DNA from 3 places in the Clostridium sp. CTA-17 genome. Region 1 is predicted to be linked to each of the others. Evidence: riboswitches for the same ligand, from Rfam matches in the RefSeq annotation. Region 1 holds a riboswitch; each other region holds the start of a gene.
What was found. A riboswitch is a leader RNA that binds a small molecule or an ion and turns the genes downstream of it on or off. The one in region 1 is predicted to bind lysine.
Positions count from the first base shown of each region.

Region 2: linked by a shared signal. The riboswitch ahead of ACYUCG_RS03895 (amino acid permease) and the one ahead of ACYUCG_RS11645 (Na+/H+ antiporter NhaC family protein) in region 1 are both predicted to bind lysine.
Region 3: linked by a shared signal. The riboswitch ahead of lysA (diaminopimelate decarboxylase) and the one ahead of ACYUCG_RS11645 (Na+/H+ antiporter NhaC family protein) in region 1 are both predicted to bind lysine.

Region 1 covers NZ_BAAABF010000007.1:81,213-86,958, forward strand. The annotation lists gene ACYUCG_RS11645 (Na+/H+ antiporter NhaC family protein) at 1-1,582, opposite strand, end outside; lysine riboswitch at 1,747-1,916, opposite strand; gene ACYUCG_RS11650 (ABC1 kinase family protein) at 2,009-3,622, opposite strand; gene ACYUCG_RS11655 (phasin family protein) at 3,762-4,100, opposite strand; gene ACYUCG_RS11660 (aminopeptidase P family protein) at 4,209-5,453, opposite strand; gene adhE (bifunctional acetaldehyde-CoA/alcohol dehydrogenase) at 5,601-5,746, opposite strand, start outside.
Region 2 covers NZ_BAAABF010000001.1:888,069-893,814, reverse strand. The annotation lists gene ACYUCG_RS03920 (NUDIX domain-containing protein) at 1-5, shown strand, start outside; gene ACYUCG_RS03915 (hypothetical protein) at 68-286, shown strand; gene ACYUCG_RS03910 (YczE/YyaS/YitT family protein) at 319-963, opposite strand; gene ACYUCG_RS03905 (hypothetical protein) at 1,239-1,571, shown strand; gene ACYUCG_RS03900 (dicarboxylate/amino acid:cation symporter) at 1,606-2,826, opposite strand; lysine riboswitch at 3,029-3,203, shown strand; gene ACYUCG_RS03895 (amino acid permease) at 3,327-4,796, shown strand; gene ilvA (threonine ammonia-lyase) at 4,837-5,746, opposite strand, start outside.
Region 3 covers NZ_BAAABF010000001.1:648-6,393, forward strand. The annotation lists gene sfsA (DNA/RNA nuclease SfsA) at 142-834, shown strand; gene ACYUCG_RS00025 (NAD(+) diphosphatase) at 1,225-1,764, shown strand; lysine riboswitch at 1,872-2,043, shown strand; gene lysA (diaminopimelate decarboxylase) at 2,174-3,469, shown strand; gene ACYUCG_RS00035 (DUF3006 domain-containing protein) at 3,926-4,144, shown strand; gene lepB (signal peptidase I) at 4,147-4,677, shown strand; gene ftsH (ATP-dependent zinc metalloprotease FtsH) at 4,702-5,746, shown strand, end outside.

The DNA of each region.
Region 1 (5,746 bases):
TTACTATTCCTACAAATACTGCGTACCATATTTGAGTTCTAACATGTTCTATATGATCGCATCCTGCACCTGTTGAGGAAAGTATTGTGGTATCAGAAATAGGTGAACAATGATCTCCAAAGATAGCACCTGTTAATACTGCTGATGTGCTTACTATAACAAAATTCCATTCTGGATTTATTGCAAAAGCTAATGGAATTGCAAGTGGCATTAATATTCCCATTGTTCCATAAGCTGTACCTGTAGCAAAGGCTATTATTGAACCTAAAATAAATATTATTGCTGGTAATAAAAATGCTGGTATTGCATCTGATAGTACTCCTACCAGGTAAGAAGCAGTTCCTAATTCTTTAATTACAGAACTTAAAGACCAAGCTAATATAAGAATTACTCCTGTTATTAAAAGTCCTTTCATTCCTTCAATCCAAATTCCTATTCCTTCTGAAATAGTAAATATTTTTCTACCAACTCCTAATATAAGAGCTACTATAGTTGCTAATAAAGCTGATTGGAATAAAACTACTGAAGCATCTGCATTTGAGAATGCTGCTTGTATTCCAGCAAAACTAAAAGGTGTATTATTCATAAGCTCTATTATGGCTAAATCTTCTCCACCCATTATAGTTACCCATCCACTATAATAAAACCCTATTAAAGATGATACTATTAAAACTCCAATTGGAATTATTGCATTCCAAACACTTAATTTAATTCCTTCTATAGGTTCTAAATCTTCACTATCTGATGAAATTTCTGTAGTAGATAAAACTTCTCCTCTTCTAGCTCTTCTCTCAGCTTTAAGCATTGGTCCAAACTCTCTTAAAGTTATTGCTGATATAACAACAAAAGCTAAAATTAATATATTATAAAATCTATATGGTATTGTTTCTAAAAATACTCCAAAACCATCAGCTTGTATTCCTACACTTTTTAAAGCATCTCCAATTAATCCAACCTCTAAGCCTATCCAAGTTGATATTATTGCTAACCCTGCAATTGGAGCTGCCGTTGCATCTATAACAAAGGCTAATTTTTCCCTTGAAACTCCTAATTTATCTGTAACTGGTCTCATTATTGGTCCTACAATTAATGAGTTAGCATAATCATCAAAGAAAACTGCTAAGCCTAAAAGCCAAGTTGTAAGTTGTGCACTCTTAACAGTCTTAGCCTTTCTTGCTAAAGCCTCAGCTATTGCCTTTGCTCCTCCCATTTTAGCTACTAAATGAATTACTCCTCCAATAACTAAAACCTGAAGAATTATCCCTGCATTCCAAGGATCAGCTAAGGAATTTAAAGCTCTATAAGTAAAATCAATAAATCCTTGAGTTAACGCTGTAATTATATTAAATCCATTTAATTGAAGCATTATACATCCTGTAATTGTTCCTATGAATAAGGAAACTACAACATTCTTAGTTAAAAAAGCTAATACAATTGAAACTAATGGTGGCAGCACTGTCCACATTCCAAACTTAGCTGAGTTTACTGCCGCAGCATCTTCAGCAGCAAAGACTAATGTTGAGCATAACATTGTCATTGCAAAAACCGTTAGAAAAACTTTAAATCTAGTTTTGTTTCTCATTATAAATTCCCCCTTAAATATGCAGTGAATTAATTTACAGAGGTGTTCCCTTATTTTCTCTTATTATAAAATTTCTGCAAAAAAGACCTTAGGCTTGATCAACCTAAGGTCTTAATACTTAATAAAATTACTTTTGCAAATAAACTTTTATTTATTTAATTCCCTAAGATGATAGCTCTCCACATTTTGTGACAGTGTTGTATATATTCTATACAACCCCAGCATTTAGCCTTAAAGTATTAGCCAAAAACTTCGGCGATAACCCCTTTCCTAAAACTTCTACGCTACTTAACTCCATTTTAGTAATCTTGATTCTCGCGCCTCTACCTCTTTTTAAATTATTCACTTTTAAATTATTATATTGTATACATTTATACAATATAACTATGTTTCTTTCAAGTATTTAATCGCTTTATTAACTATTTATTAAAAAAATCCTGATTTTATTATAGAAATCAATAACCACAATCCAAAAATTCCTGATACTATAAAGCCTATTAATCCTAAAATAGGAACACCTTGAAAAGTAGGTCCCGTTTTAGCATTAACTATTAATGAGGAACCTATTATCATACATCCAACTATTAATGAGAAAGCTATTCTATTTACCATTTTATTTAAATCTGTAAGTGGCTTATCTAATCCCTTCATTTCAAATTGCAACTTAGCTCTTCCCTTAGTCAAACTATCCACAAGTTCTGAAAATTTAGTAGGAATTTCTATACTCTTAGAAGCAAACTTATATGCTTCAGTTATAAGTTTATCCTTATTTAAACTTTTTAGCATTTCCTCTTTATTTCTTTCTTTTACATAAGGATAAATACATTCCATAATTTCTAAATCTGGATCTATTTTAGCTATAACCCCTTCTAGTATAACTATAGATCTTACTAAAGTAACTAATTCTCTTGGAAACTGAATATTATTTCGTTCTGCTATCTCAAAGATTTCTTTAAATAAATCTGATATTTTTATTGTCTTTAAGGATGCGTTTATATATTTTGAGACTATATTTTTCAAATCATCATACAATACTGAATATTCAACTTTTCCTTTTTTTATTCCTATAGCATTTACAAAATCAACTAAGGTATCAATATCACCTAAAACCATAGCAATCATGGCCTTATTAAGCCAATTTCTTAAATTTGTTTCTAAAGTTCCAACTAAACCAAAGTCTATAAAGTAGATTTTACCTTCTCTTATAAATAAGTTTCCTGGATGAGGATCACCATGAAAAAATCCATCTTCAAGAACCTGTTTAAAAAATGAATTTGCTAATTTATTCGCAATATCCTCAAAGTCATATCCTTCTTCTTTTAAAATATTGAAATCTGTTATTTTACAACCATCTATATATTCCATGGTAAGAATTTTCTTAGAAGTAAGCTTATCAACAATTATAGGTGCACCAACACAGGCTACATTTTTATTTAGCTCTCTAAATTTTTTAGTATTCTTTGCTTCCTTTTCGAAATCAAGTTCCTTTAAAGTAGCATCTTCAATTTCCTTAAAGGCTTCAACAGGATTAATTAATGTATTCGTTATATGATTAGAAGTTAATTTGCTAAGTCTTCTTAATATGCTTAAATCAAGCTTCATTTTTTCATCTATTTTATAATGCTGAACCTTAACTACCACATCTCTTCCATCTATTAATTTAGCTCTATGAACCTGCGCAATTGATGCTGAAGCTAATGGAGTTTCACTAAACTCTAAGAAATATGTATTTATGTCAGTCCCAAAAGATTCATAAAATATTTCCTTTACCTTATGAAAGTCTGTTATTTCATTATTATCCTGTAACTTTTCCAACTCTTCAATATAAGCTTTAGGAAGTAAATCTGGTCTTGTACTTAATATTTGTCCAATTTTAACAAAGGTTGCCCCTAATTCTTCTAAAGCCTCCCTAAGTGCTTTAGGCCTTGGCTCAGCCTTTTTACTATTAGGTAACTTTGATGAAATTAAAAAGTCAAAACCATAATAAGTAAATACTCTAACTATTTCTTTCAACCTTTTTGCACTCTGTCCCTTACTCATAAATTCACCTCCTATAAGATAATAAAATAATAAACTATAAAAACTCTACAAGGCACTGAAAAGCTTAATCATCCTAGCTATTTGCATAGCTATAAATTCTACTCCTCATATACCTTGTAGAGTTCTATTATTTTATAGCCTAAATTTCTTCTTCATTTAATTTAGCTTCTAATACGGCTATTCTTTCTTTTAATTTATTTATTTCTTCTAAATTAGATTTATTAGCTTCATCAAACATAACTTTAAAATCTTCTTTTGTGAAAGGTTTCATGTTGTCTAATTTAGTTATTATTTCACTGGTTGCTTGTGTAGTTTTTTCTTCCATATCTCTTTTTAATTCTTCAGATAAAACTTTACCATCTTCAACAGTTATTTTCCCTTTAGCAACCATATCTTGTATAAAGGAATCTGTTTTTTCATAAGCAGTAGCTGCAGTTCCAATTCCAGCCAATATAGCTTTTTTTAATTCATTTATCATGAAATCATCTCCTAAACCATAGTTTGCTATTTAAATTTTTATTACATTTTACTCTTAATTTCTTCAAATTTAAAGCTTATTATTCTTAAAATAATGTTAATTATAAAATTATTTATTACTCATGAACTTTTCTATATCTTCTACAGACTTAATACATTCTTTTGTTAGAACTTCACAGCCATCTTTAGTAACTAAAACATCATCCTCTATTCTTATTCCTATAGACTCTTCTTCAATATATAATCCTGGCTCTACAGTATAAACCATACCTTCTTCAAGAATGATATCTCTCTTACCAACATCATGAGTGTCAAGACCTAAACTATGTCCTATTGAGTGGAAATAATACTTTCTATAATCCTTTTTATCTTCTATAAGACCTAATCTTACACAAGCTTCAGCTAAAAGATTATTTGCTTTATCATTTATTTCATAGAATCCAACTCCTGGTCTAATAGAATTTATTATCTCTTCATTTACTTTTAAAACTTCTTCATAAACCTCTTTTTGTCTCTTAGTAAACTTACCATTAGCAGGGAATGTTCTTGAAATATCTCCATTATAATAATTTACTTGAGCACCTAAATCAAAAAGAATTAAATCTCCATCTTTTATTTCACTATTATTATCAACGTAATGTAAAGTAGCAGCATTTACGCCAGCAGCTGCTATAGTTTTAAAAGCATAATCTTTAACTCCATTTTGTTTTAAATAAAAATCAAAATATGCTTCTAATTCATATTCCTTCATTCCAGGCTTACATTCTTTCATTAAAAGTTCTACACCCTTAGCTGTTATATTAGCAGCCTTCTTTATTTCCTCTACTTCTTCTTTACATTTAATTTGTCTTAAGGTAGCTATATCTCCATAAACATCCTTTATAACTATTTGAGGATATCTCTCCTTAACTTCCTTTGCAAAGCTTTGACTTTTACTCATTTCTTCATCAAATGAAACTCTTTCCAAATCTAAATAAAGATTTTCTGCAATTCCATTAGTAAAAATCATATTTAAATCACTTTTAAACTCTTCTAAATATTTTATATTCTCTATCCCAGAAACTTCTCTAGCTTCATAATCTCTTATAGTTTTTCCAGTCCATCTTTCTTGCTCTAAATTTGGTTTTAGTATATAAAGGACTTCATCAACTACACCATTTATTTTCTTTATCATTAGTATATGCTTTTCTTCATCTACTCCTGTTAAATAATAAAAATTTCTGTTTGGAGTAAATGGAAAATATTCATCAGCCGTTTTTCTTTTAGCCTCTCCTGCAAATAAAACTAACAATGAATTGTCTTCTAGTTTCTTTAATAAATTCTCTCTATTTTTAGTAAAAACTAAACTTTTCATCTTAATCCCTCCAATTCCTATTTATTAAATTTTACCATATATAAGATTTAAAATCTTAACAAATAGTACATCTTTATATGTTTTTATAGAAAAAAATACTCACTAGATAATCTAGTGAGTATTTATTATTATCTTATTTCAAAGCTATTAAACTCTGTCTTTTTTACCTTCGAAAGCATTGATGTACATTTGCTTGATTTCACTTATTAATGGGTATCTTGGGTTAGCACCTGTACATTGGTCATCGAATGCATCTTCACTCATTTTTTCTAATGTAGCGTAGAATGATTCTT
Region 2 (5,746 bases), on a different contig from region 1:
TATAAAAACATGCCAATATTGGCATGTTTTTCTTTTATTGTTATAATAAAACGGTGAGGTGATTATTATGACATTATTAAGAAAGAAAATTTTAGGAGAAGATTTTCATGTTACTATAAAACCTATATATAACAGAGAAGATACATTGGCATTTACATTTTCGCCGGATCAGAAAAGAGTAGAAATTGGTGAAGAAATTACAATTACAGTGAAACATCCTACAGAAAAATATGATGCTTTCTGTGATGAATTAGTAGAACTTATAGCTAGATATCAAGAAATATAAAAAAACAGTCCATATGGACTGTTTTTCTATTATTAAGCAGCATTTTTGCCTATAAATTTATGTACAATTTTCTCACATGGCGGCATAAAAAATTGTATAGCTGGACCTGTGAAAAGTACTGCTATTATTGTTCCAAGACCTACAACACCAGCTAGTAAATAACCAACTACTAGGAAGCTTAAATCTAAGCCGATACGTATCCAACGGTATTGGAAGTTAGTTTTATCTCTTATTATAAGAGGAACTAAATCGTTTGGTGCAACTCCTAATTCAGTACTAACTAAGAATGAGAATCCTATAGCTATTATAATACAGCTTACAGCTACAATTACGCATTTTGTAAATAAATTAAAGTTACTAAGTGAAGTATCTAATCCAAATCTATGTAATATTCCCATGATTGCATCTATAGTAGGGCCTACTACTAAAACAAGTACAAAAGTTCCAACTTTAAGTTGTTTTCTATCTGCAATGAAGATTGCAATAACTAAAGTAACAAGTATTATCATGTTAGCAGTTCCAGTTGAAACGCTTAGAGCTTTTGAAAGTCCTTGAGTAAATACAGTAAACGGATCTGATCCAGCTCCGCTTAATAAGAATATTACAACACCTAATTGTATGATTGCCATTCCTAATAAGAAAAATATAAGCTTAGGAATAAATTTTTCTTTTTTCATTTTTAATACACTCCTTGTTTTTGAGTTTTGTGAATCGTATTTTTGAATGTGAATTTAAATATTTAATGTGTATTTAAAAACTTAAAAGAAAACCAAACAAAATGATTATAACCATTGTTAATCTATATGTCAAATAAATTTAATACTTTAATAAAAAAATTCATAATTAAGCAAAAATCCAATGTTAAAACTTTCTATATTAGAATAAATAAGAAAATTGAAATGTACTTAATTTTATTTTATAATTATTACGTTAGATGGGAGAGGTGGAAAATATGAAGGATACTAAGACTAAAGAACATATTGCTAGAATAGCAAAAGCTTCAACGTATTTTATTTTTAGAAATGGACCTGTAAGTAAGCTTCATAAAGAAAATAAAGTTTCTGATGAAGAACTTAAGGAAATGCAAGAGTATATGCAAAATCACTTAGCATATCTTTATGAAGTTTTACTTGAAGAGGGTAATTTAAAGAAATATGAACTTATAATGAATACTATGAATCAATTTTATGTAAATGATGATACAGAAGTAGTATTAGCTGATGAGGGCTTTGATTCTTTATATGATCAATTATTCCCTAAAAGTAGCAATATAATTCTTAAATAAAAAATGACTATGAGAAATTCTCATAGTCATTTTTTTAATTACAACTAACCTTTGGAATGAATTCTTCTTCAGCCTCTTCAATTTTAATGTTAGTATTGTTTCTTTTCTTTAATATTGATTCTACTATTATAGCTATAGCTCCATCTCCAGTTACATTAGTTGCTGTTCCAAAACTATCTTGAGCAGCATGCAGTGCTATCATTAAGGATTTTTCAACATTACCAAATCCAAGCATACCTTCAAGTAATCCCAAAGCAGCCATAACTCCGCCACCTGGTACCCCTGGTGCTGCTACCATAGTTACTCCTAACATAACTATAAATGGAATCATAACAGAGAAAGTTGGAGTTTGTCCTTTCATATACATTACAGCCATTGATGCAAGAACTAGAGTAATAGTATCACCTGCTAAATTTATTGTTGCTCCTAAAGGAATAACAAAATCTGCTACATCTTGGTCAACATTATTTTCTTTAGTACAATTTAAAGTAACTGGGATTGTAGCTGCTGATGATTGAGTTCCCAAAGCTGTCATATATGCAGGAATCATATTTTTTAATAATTTTAATGGATTTTCTTTCTTTAAAGTTCCAGCTAAAACATATTGAACCACTAAATAAGATCCTTGTATTGAAAATAAAACTAAGTACACAAGTCCAAAAGACTTTAGAGTAGTAAAAATCTCACCATTATAACTTAACTTTGAAAATATTGAAAGTATGTAAATAGGTACTAAAGGTATTAATACATTTTTTATAGTTAATAAAATAACATGATTAAACTCTTCTGATACCTTCAATAAATAACTATTTTTTATTCTTGATATTCCTATTCCTAATAAGAATGCAAAAACTAAAGCAGACATAACACCAAACATTGGAGGAATATCAATTGTAAAATAAGGATCAACATTTACTGAACCAGTGCTTAAAGAAGCACTTACTATAAATTTAGGAAGTAATGAACGTCCTATAAAGAAAGTAATTATTCCTATTAAAAATGTTGAAGCATATGAAATTAAAGTAGTTATGAAAAGTCCCTTTCCTGATTTATTTCCTAAGGATGCTATACCAGGAACTATAAACCCAACTATTATAAGTGGGATTAAGAAACTAAGTAAATTTCCAAATATGCTATTAAAGGTCATTAATATTCTAATAGGTATATCTAAATTAATATAGGAACATCCTAGCCCAATAAGTATTCCTAAAATAATTGCAACAAATATTCTTTTTATTAAGGATAAATTTTTCATAATAGCCCCCTTTTGTATTCTTATTGAATACACATGTTTTTTATATGAGTACATATTACTATAGTTAGGATTTAAAGTCAACAATAAAATCTAAATTATTTCATAAATTGTTCAGTAATTTTTGTTTATAATTTTTATTTATCAACAAAAAAATATTGACATTTTGCAAATTTAATCTCATAATTGTTAATATAAAGTGAATAACTGAGATAGAGGCGCGATGATTAAGAGTATCTTTGCAGAGGTAAGCACATTGAAGCAAAGTGAAAGGATGAATCGCCGAAACCATTAGAAGAGGCTTTAATTCTATTAGGTTGGGGTTACATAGAATATATGTAACACTGTCACAAATTATTTTGTGGTGTGCTATCATGAAAGAAGAGTATTGTATATAACTTTACGAACCCTTAAGCATGAAACACGCTTAAGGGTTTCTTTTGTTAGCGAAAACTTAGTTATCACTTATGGCTTAATTATTAAAACCATAAGGAGGACTAAAAATGAGTCAAGAACAAAATACTAATCTAAAAAGAGGCTTGAAATCAAGACACCTTAGTATGATTGCTATGGGAGGTGCCATAGGAACTGGTATTTTCTTAGCAATGGGAGATACACTTCATCAAGCTGGTGTTGGAGGAGCTTTTGTAGCTTACGGAATTATAGGAGTAATGGTATATTTTTTATGTACAAGCTTAGGGGAGATGGCAACATATATGCCAGAAACAGGTTCTTTTGGAGCTTATGCAACAAAATTCGTTGATCCTGCTTTAGGATTTGCTCTGGGATGGAATTACTGGTATAACTGGGCTATAACAATAGCAGCAGAAATGGTTGCAGGCTCTTTATTAATGAAATTTTGGTTTCCTAATGTTCCAGCAATAGTTTGGAGCGCATTATTTTTAGTAATTATATTAACTCTTAATTTATTATCTGCTAAAGCTTATGGAGAATCAGAGTTTTGGTTTGCAGCTGTAAAAGTTGCTACTGTTATAATATTCTTAATCGTAGGGGTTCTTATGATTTTTGGAATATTAGGTGGAGATAATGTAGGATTCAAAAACTTCTATGAAAATGGAGGGCCATTTATTGGAGGAGCAAAATCAATTTTCATGATTTTCTTAATAGCTGGTTTCTCATTCCAAGGAACTGAATTAGTAGGGGTTGCTGCTGGAGAAAGTGAAGATCCTGAAAAAAATGTACCTAAGGCTGTTAATACAATATTTTGGAGAATCTTATTATTTTATTTAGGAACAATTTTGGTAATAGGTGCTTTAGTGCCAAATGCTCAAGCTGGAGTAGAAACAAGTGCCTTTACAATAGTATTTGAGAAATTAGGATTAGCTGGAGCTGCTTCAATTATGAATGCTATAATACTTACTTCTGTTTTATCAGCTGGTAACTCTGGTATGTATGCATCAAGTAGAATGCTTTATGCCATGGCTAAAAGTGGAATGGCACCTAAGATTTTCGAAAAAACCAATTCTAGAGGAGTACCAGTTAATGCTATTATAATAACAACAATAATTGCAAGTTTATGTTTCTTAACAGGTATTTATGCTGAAAATACAGTTTATGTATGGCTTGTAGCAGCCTCAGGATTATCAGGATTTATAGCTTGGCTTGGAATAGCAATATGTCACTATAGATTCAGAAAAGCTTATGTGGCACAGGGTAAAGATATGAACAGATTAGTTTACAAAGCTAAATTATTTCCTTTAGGACCTATAATTGCTTTAATATTATGCGGAATAATAGTTTTAGGTCAAGGATATGCATATTTAGATGTTAGAAATGGAGTAGACTGGGGTGGATTAATTTCATCTTATATTGGATTACCTTTATTCTTTGGATTATTTGCATATTATAAAATTAAGCATAAAACTAAACTAATAGACTTAAAAGACGTTGACTTAAGTGTGGATCATATAGATACTGATGAGAGTATAGAAGATGAAGTATTTTCTTACTAACTAAAAAAGAGGTGAAAAATCACCTCTTTTTATTTTAAAATTAGTAAATTTGTTTTATTACATAGTTTTGATCTGTTAAAGCTTTTTTAATTTCATCTATATGAGAGTGGCCATTAGTTTCTAAGGTTACTTCTATAACCATATTCTTAAGAGCATCTGTTGCTTTAAAATGATCATGTTCAAGTTTTACTATATTAGCATTAGTATCAGCAAGTACTTTAGCAATTTTTAATATTTGTCCTGGTTTATGAGGAACTTCTAGACTAAAGCCAAAAAGTCTCCCTTTAGCTACTAATGCACTATTTATTAATGAAGTTATAGTAACCATATCTATATTACCACCACTTATTATTGATACCACGTTCTTATCTTTAAAATTTAATTTAGAAGAGGCTGCTAATGATACAGCGCCTGAAGCTTCTGCTAAAAGTTTATGTTTTTCACTTAAGGTAAAGAATGCTTCAACAATTTCATGGTCTGATACAGTTATTATATCGTCAACATATTCTTTTATAAATTTAAATGTTAAATCACCTGGTCTTTTTACTGCAATTCCATCAGCAATAGTATCGACAGAGTCTAAAGCAATTATTTCTCCTGCCTTAAAACTTTTAACCATTGCATTTGCACCTTCAGCCTGTACTCCAATTACTTTAACATTAGGATTTAATGCCTTAGCAGCTAAGGTAACTCCACTTATTAAGCCACCGCCACCTATAGGACAAAGAATAACATCTACATCCTTTAAATCTTCAAATATTTCTAAAGCTACTGTACCTTGTCCACAAATTACATCAATATCATTAAATGGATGTATAAATAAGGCTCCTTGTTCCTGTTCAATTCTTTTAGCCTCATTAAATGCATCATCATAAACATAACCTGATAAAACAACATTTCCTCCTAAATCCTTTGTTGATTGGATTTTTAGTAGAGGAGTAGTCTTTGGC
Region 3 (5,746 bases), on a different contig from region 1:
AATTCATAAAAGGGAAATGTTTATGTTTTTTTATTAACTGAAAAAGACTCATGTTTTTAATTAACATAGATAAGGAATAAAAAAATTATTAATTTATAACTAAAATTAAAAGTTAAATAATATATGAAGAGGTTACTATAGATGAAGTACAATAGTGTTATCAGAAAAGCTATTTTTTTAAGAAGACCAAATAGATTTCAAGCTTATGTAATTTTAGATGATGAGGAGTTATTAGTTCATGTTCCTAACACTGGAAGGTGTAGAGAGATTTTAAAAGAAGGATGTACAGTTCTTTTAAGAAAAGGAACTACTCCAAATAGAAAAACTCCTTATGATTTAATTGCAGCTTATAAGGGAGAGGTTTTAATAAATATAGATTCTCAGATTCCTAATAAAGTTGTAGAAGAGGCATTAAGAAATAAAAAGATAGAAAAGTTAGTAAAATTTAATAATATAAGTCGAGAAAAAACTTTTGGAAATTCTAGATTTGATTTTAAATTACAAGATGATAATGAAAATACATATTTTTTAGAAGTAAAAGGTGTAACTTTAGAGGAAAATGGAGAAACTAGATTTCCAGACGCCCCAACTGAAAGAGGAAAGAAACACATATTAGAACTGATTGAAATTAAAAAATTAGGAATGGGTGCAGGAATAATTTTTTTAATACAGATAGATAATGTAAATAAGTTTTATCCTAATGATGAAACAGATCCTAAGTTTGGCGAAGCATTGAGATTAGCTAAAAAAGAAGGAGTAGATATCTTTGCATATAATTGCAAAGTTACTGAAGAGGAAATTGAGTTGCTTAATCCTGTAGAAATAGTTTTATAAGTTTAATTTATAGAATTGGAAAGTAGGAGCTGAAATAGCATAAGTTAAGGCATCTATTATCATAAGTTTAGTTTATAGAATTAAAAATATAAATATATGTGAAATATAAAACACAAAATATTAAGTTTAATGTTAGGGGATTTAGTATTTAAAGTTGAGTTTATATAAAAGATATGATAAGTATTTGAGAATATGAAAGGTGGTGAACTTTAGTTAGCTTAATTTATATATTACTATTCTTAGTTAAAATAGGGAATTTTTATAAGTTATAGATGGTGATTTTAAGAAATTACGGAAGAAAAGATATTTGCTTTACTTTAGAATTAGATTTAATTGAAATAATAAAAAATTATAGAAGGTAATATATTTGCTTTACTAAAGAAATTAATTATGAAATTTAAATATTGTCCGTTATGTGGTGAAAAATTAGAGTTAAAGAATAGCTGGGATGAGGGAATGATACCTTATTGTAGTAAACATGATATGATGTTTTTTGATTTACCTAAGCCTTGTATTGTTGTTGCTGTAATAAAAGGTGATGAAATAATTCTTTTAAAACAAAGTTATATATATGAAAATTCTAAAGTTCTTATATCTGGATATGTAGGTGTAGATGAATGTGCAGAGGAAACTGTTTATAGAGAGGTAAAAGAAGAAACAGGAATAACAGTTAAAGATATAAAATATTTAGGTAGTGATTTTGTACAAGGAAAAGAATTGCTTATGCTAACTTATTTAGCATATTATGAATCAGGAGAGATAGAGAAATCAACTGAGGTAGAGGGAGCTGCTTGGTATAATATAGAGGATGCTCTTTGTGAATTAAATGAGGATAGCATAGGAAAAAGAGTGGTAAAAAAAGTTTTAAAGGAAATAGGTTATGAAGGTACTAATGCATTTAGATGTGAAGGAAATAATTGTAATGTGTAAATTTTTTTATTAATAATTTTAATTTATAATATTGCATTAGTTGAGATTTTTTAGTAACATTATAAACAATAATTAATATAATAAAAGCATAAATAATTTGAAAATAGGACCAAAGTAGAGGTGCCGTAATTAAGAGTAGTCATAAGTAGCTGACGAGTGTTTTATGTATGATGAAAGGGATTATGGCCGAAGAGATATTAATGGTGATTAATATTTCTGGGTATATGTATAATATGCATATAACTGTCACTTTGAAAAAAGTGGAGTGCTACAAGGTACGCTAAGTTGCGATTAAGGCAGCAAAGGTGTTCCTTTGCTGTTTTTATTTATTGGAATTAAATGCCAAAAAGTCGGTAGCTTTGCATACTTTTATACTCTGCCACTAAAAAAGTTTGTGGAGGGAAAAGATATGAAATTATTTGGATCAATGAAAGTAGAAGGAAATGAATTATATGTTGGAGGATTAAAAGCAAGTGCTTTAAGCAAGGAATATGGAACTCCTTTATATGTTATTGATGAAGAATTAGTGAGAAGCAATTGTAGAAGATACTATAATGCTATGAAGTGTGAAGAAAGAGGAAACAGAGTTACCTATGCAGGAAAGGCGTTTATAAATATGTCCATGTGCAATTTAGTTAATGAAGAAAATTTATATTTAGATGTTGTTTCAGGTGGAGAGCTTTATACTGCTTATAAAGCAGGTTTCCCATTAGAAAGAATATATTTCCATGGTAATAATAAATCTGATTATGAAATAGATTTAGGAGTACGATTAGGAATTGGAAGATTTATAGTTGATAATATTCATGAACTAGAAGTTCTTAATTCTATAGCTCAAGAATATGGAAGAGTTCAAAAAGTTTATTTAAGAATAACTCCTGGAGTAGAGGCCCATACCCATGAATATATAAAAACAGGTCAATTAGATTCAAAATTTGGATTCCCTGTAATTGGTGATACAGTTTATGATGTTGTTAAAAGATCAATGGAATTAGAGTATATAGAACTTAATGGATTGCATTGTCATATAGGTTCTCAAATATTTGACTTAGAACCTTTTGAAGATACAACAGAAATTATGCTAAATCTTATAAACGATATAAAAGAAACATTAGGATATGAAATTAAAGAATTAGACTTGGGTGGAGGATTTGGTATATATTATACTGAAGGGGATAAGCCAAAAGAAATAGAAGAATATTGTTCAGTTATAATAAATAAAGCTGATGAAATATGCAGAAAATTAAATATGAATGTTCCTATATTAAGTATAGAGCCAGGAAGAAGTATTGTGGGTAATGCAGGATTAACTCTTTATACTGTAGGAGCTATAAAAGAAATTCCTAATATAAGAAAATATGTAAGTGTAGATGGGGGAATGAGTGATAATATAAGACCAGCCTTATACAGTGCAAATTATGAGTCATTAATAGCTAACAGAGTTTTTGATAATTCTAAAGAGATAGTTACTGTAGCGGGTAAATGCTGTGAATCAGGGGATGTGCTTTTAAATTCCATAGAAATGCCTAGAATGGAAACTGGAGATATATTAGCAATTATGTCCACTGGAGCATATGGACATTCAATGGCTAATAATTATAATAGAATCCCTAAGGCTGCAGTTGTAAGTGTAAGCAATGGAATTTCAAAAGTTATGTGTAAAAGAGAGACTTATGAAGATTTGCTTAGAAATGAATGTTTTTAATTAATATATAAAGTTGTATGGTAAAAAAACTATACAACTTTTTTTATTAAAAGTATTTAGAATAATGTATTAAAGTATATAATAAAAAGTGAAGGATAATAATTAATATAGTAGAATAAAATTTTTTTAGAATTATATAAATTTATTTAATACAATTAAGAATCAAAAGTTATTTAATACATAGAGTATTTAAAATATTACCATTTAAAAGTTGAAAATATTTAATAAGGAAAGACATAAAAAAGACACAATAAATTGATAAAATAATATTGAAATATTTATGAAACTTGAGGGGAAAAGTATGAATTAAAGTTTACAAAGTTATGGTAATTTATGATATACTTATACTTGATACTTTAAGATTATTAAAGGTAAAAAATTCTAAAATTATTGAGGAATAATTTTAAATTGAGTTTAAAGAATCCTCATACTAATATTCGGAGCAAGGAGTATAAAATGAAAAAAATAATAGTAGATAGAATAGAAGGATATTTTATTGTATGTGAAGATGAAAAAGAAAATATTTTAGAATTAAAAAAAGATGACGTAATAGGTGACGTAAAAGAGGGGGATGTTTTAGTTAAAGGCAAAGAAGGTAAGTTTTGCTTGGATAAAGCGCTTACAGAAAAAAGAAGAAAAGAAATAGAAGATTTGATGAAAGGTATGTGGGAATAGTAATGGGTTCTAGTGATACAAAGAAGAAATCATTCTTTTTAGATTGGATTATACCAATTTTAGCAGCTTTACTATTAGCTGCTTTGATTCATCAGTTTTTATTGTATAAGATAAAAGTTCCTACAGGATCAATGATGCCTACAGTAGAGATTGGTGATCAATTATTTGTTACCAGAATATATAATCCTAATAATATTAAAAGAGGAGATATAGTCGTTTTTAATTCTGATGAATTAAAAGAACCACTTTTAAAACGTGTCATTGGATTACCAGGTGAGCATGTTGAAATAAAAAGTGATGGTTCAGTTTATATAAATGGAAATAAACTTGAAGAAGACTATGTAAAATATCAAGGTGGAAAAACTGATATGTCTTTTGATGTGCCAAGTGGAAAGTTTTTAATGTTAGGTGACAATAGAAATAATAGTGATGATGCTAGGTATTGGAGCAATCCTTATATAGATGGAAAAGACATAGAAGCAAAGGCACAGTTAACAGTATATCCTTTTGATAGAATAGGATTTGTAAAATAAACGTTAGAGAAGGAGGAATGATGTATGTTTAAAGATAAAAAAATGCTTAAATATATTGTCATATATAGTATTATAGCGTTTGGTATATTATTAACCTTTAATATGGTTAAAGATGAAATGCTATATGAAAAAGTAGATTATAGTACTTTCATGCAAATGTTAGATAAAAAAGAAGTTAAATCAGTAAACTTTTCAGGAAATCAAATTGAGATAACACCTTCAGATAGTAGTAATTTAAAAGGAAAAATCTTATATACAACTAATCCAGCAGTTGCTGGTATTACTCAACCAGATTTAATTAAAGATTTGACTGCAGCTGGGGTAGGATTCAATGTAACTAAACCAGAAAACTATCAACTTTTAGGTTTATTAATGTCATGGGTTTTCCCATTAATACTTATATTCTTTGTTGGTAGAATGATGTTCTCTAAAATGAATAATAAAATGGGTGGCGGAGTAATGTCATTTGGTAAAAATAATGCTAAGCTTTACGCTGAAAATGAGACTGGAATAACATTTAAAGATGTTGCTGGTCAAGATGAAGCTAAAGAGTCATTAGTAGAAATTGTAGACTTTTTACATGATACAAGAAAATATGTAGAAATAGGAGCTAAGCTTCCAAAGGGCGCTTTATTAGTAGGGCCTCCAGGAACAGGTAAAACTTTACTTGCTAAGGCTGTTGCAGGGGAAGCAAAAGTACCATTTTTCTCAATGTCAGGTTCAGACTTCGTTGAGATGTTTGTAGGTATGGGGGCAGCGAGAGTAAGAGATTTATTTAAGCAAGCAGAAGAAAAAGCTCCATGTATAGTTTTCATAGATGAGATTGATGCTATTGGTAAGAGTAGAGATGGTGCTATTCAAGGAAATGATGAAAGAGAACAAACTCTTAACCAATTATTAACTGAGATGGATGGTTTCGATTCTTCAAAAGGGGTTGTTATTTTAGCAGCTACAAATAGACCAGAGGTTTTAGATAAAGCTTTATTAAGACCAGGTAGATTTGATAGAAGAATAATTGTTGATAGACCAGATTTAATAGGTAGAGAGGAAATATTAAAGGTTCACTCTA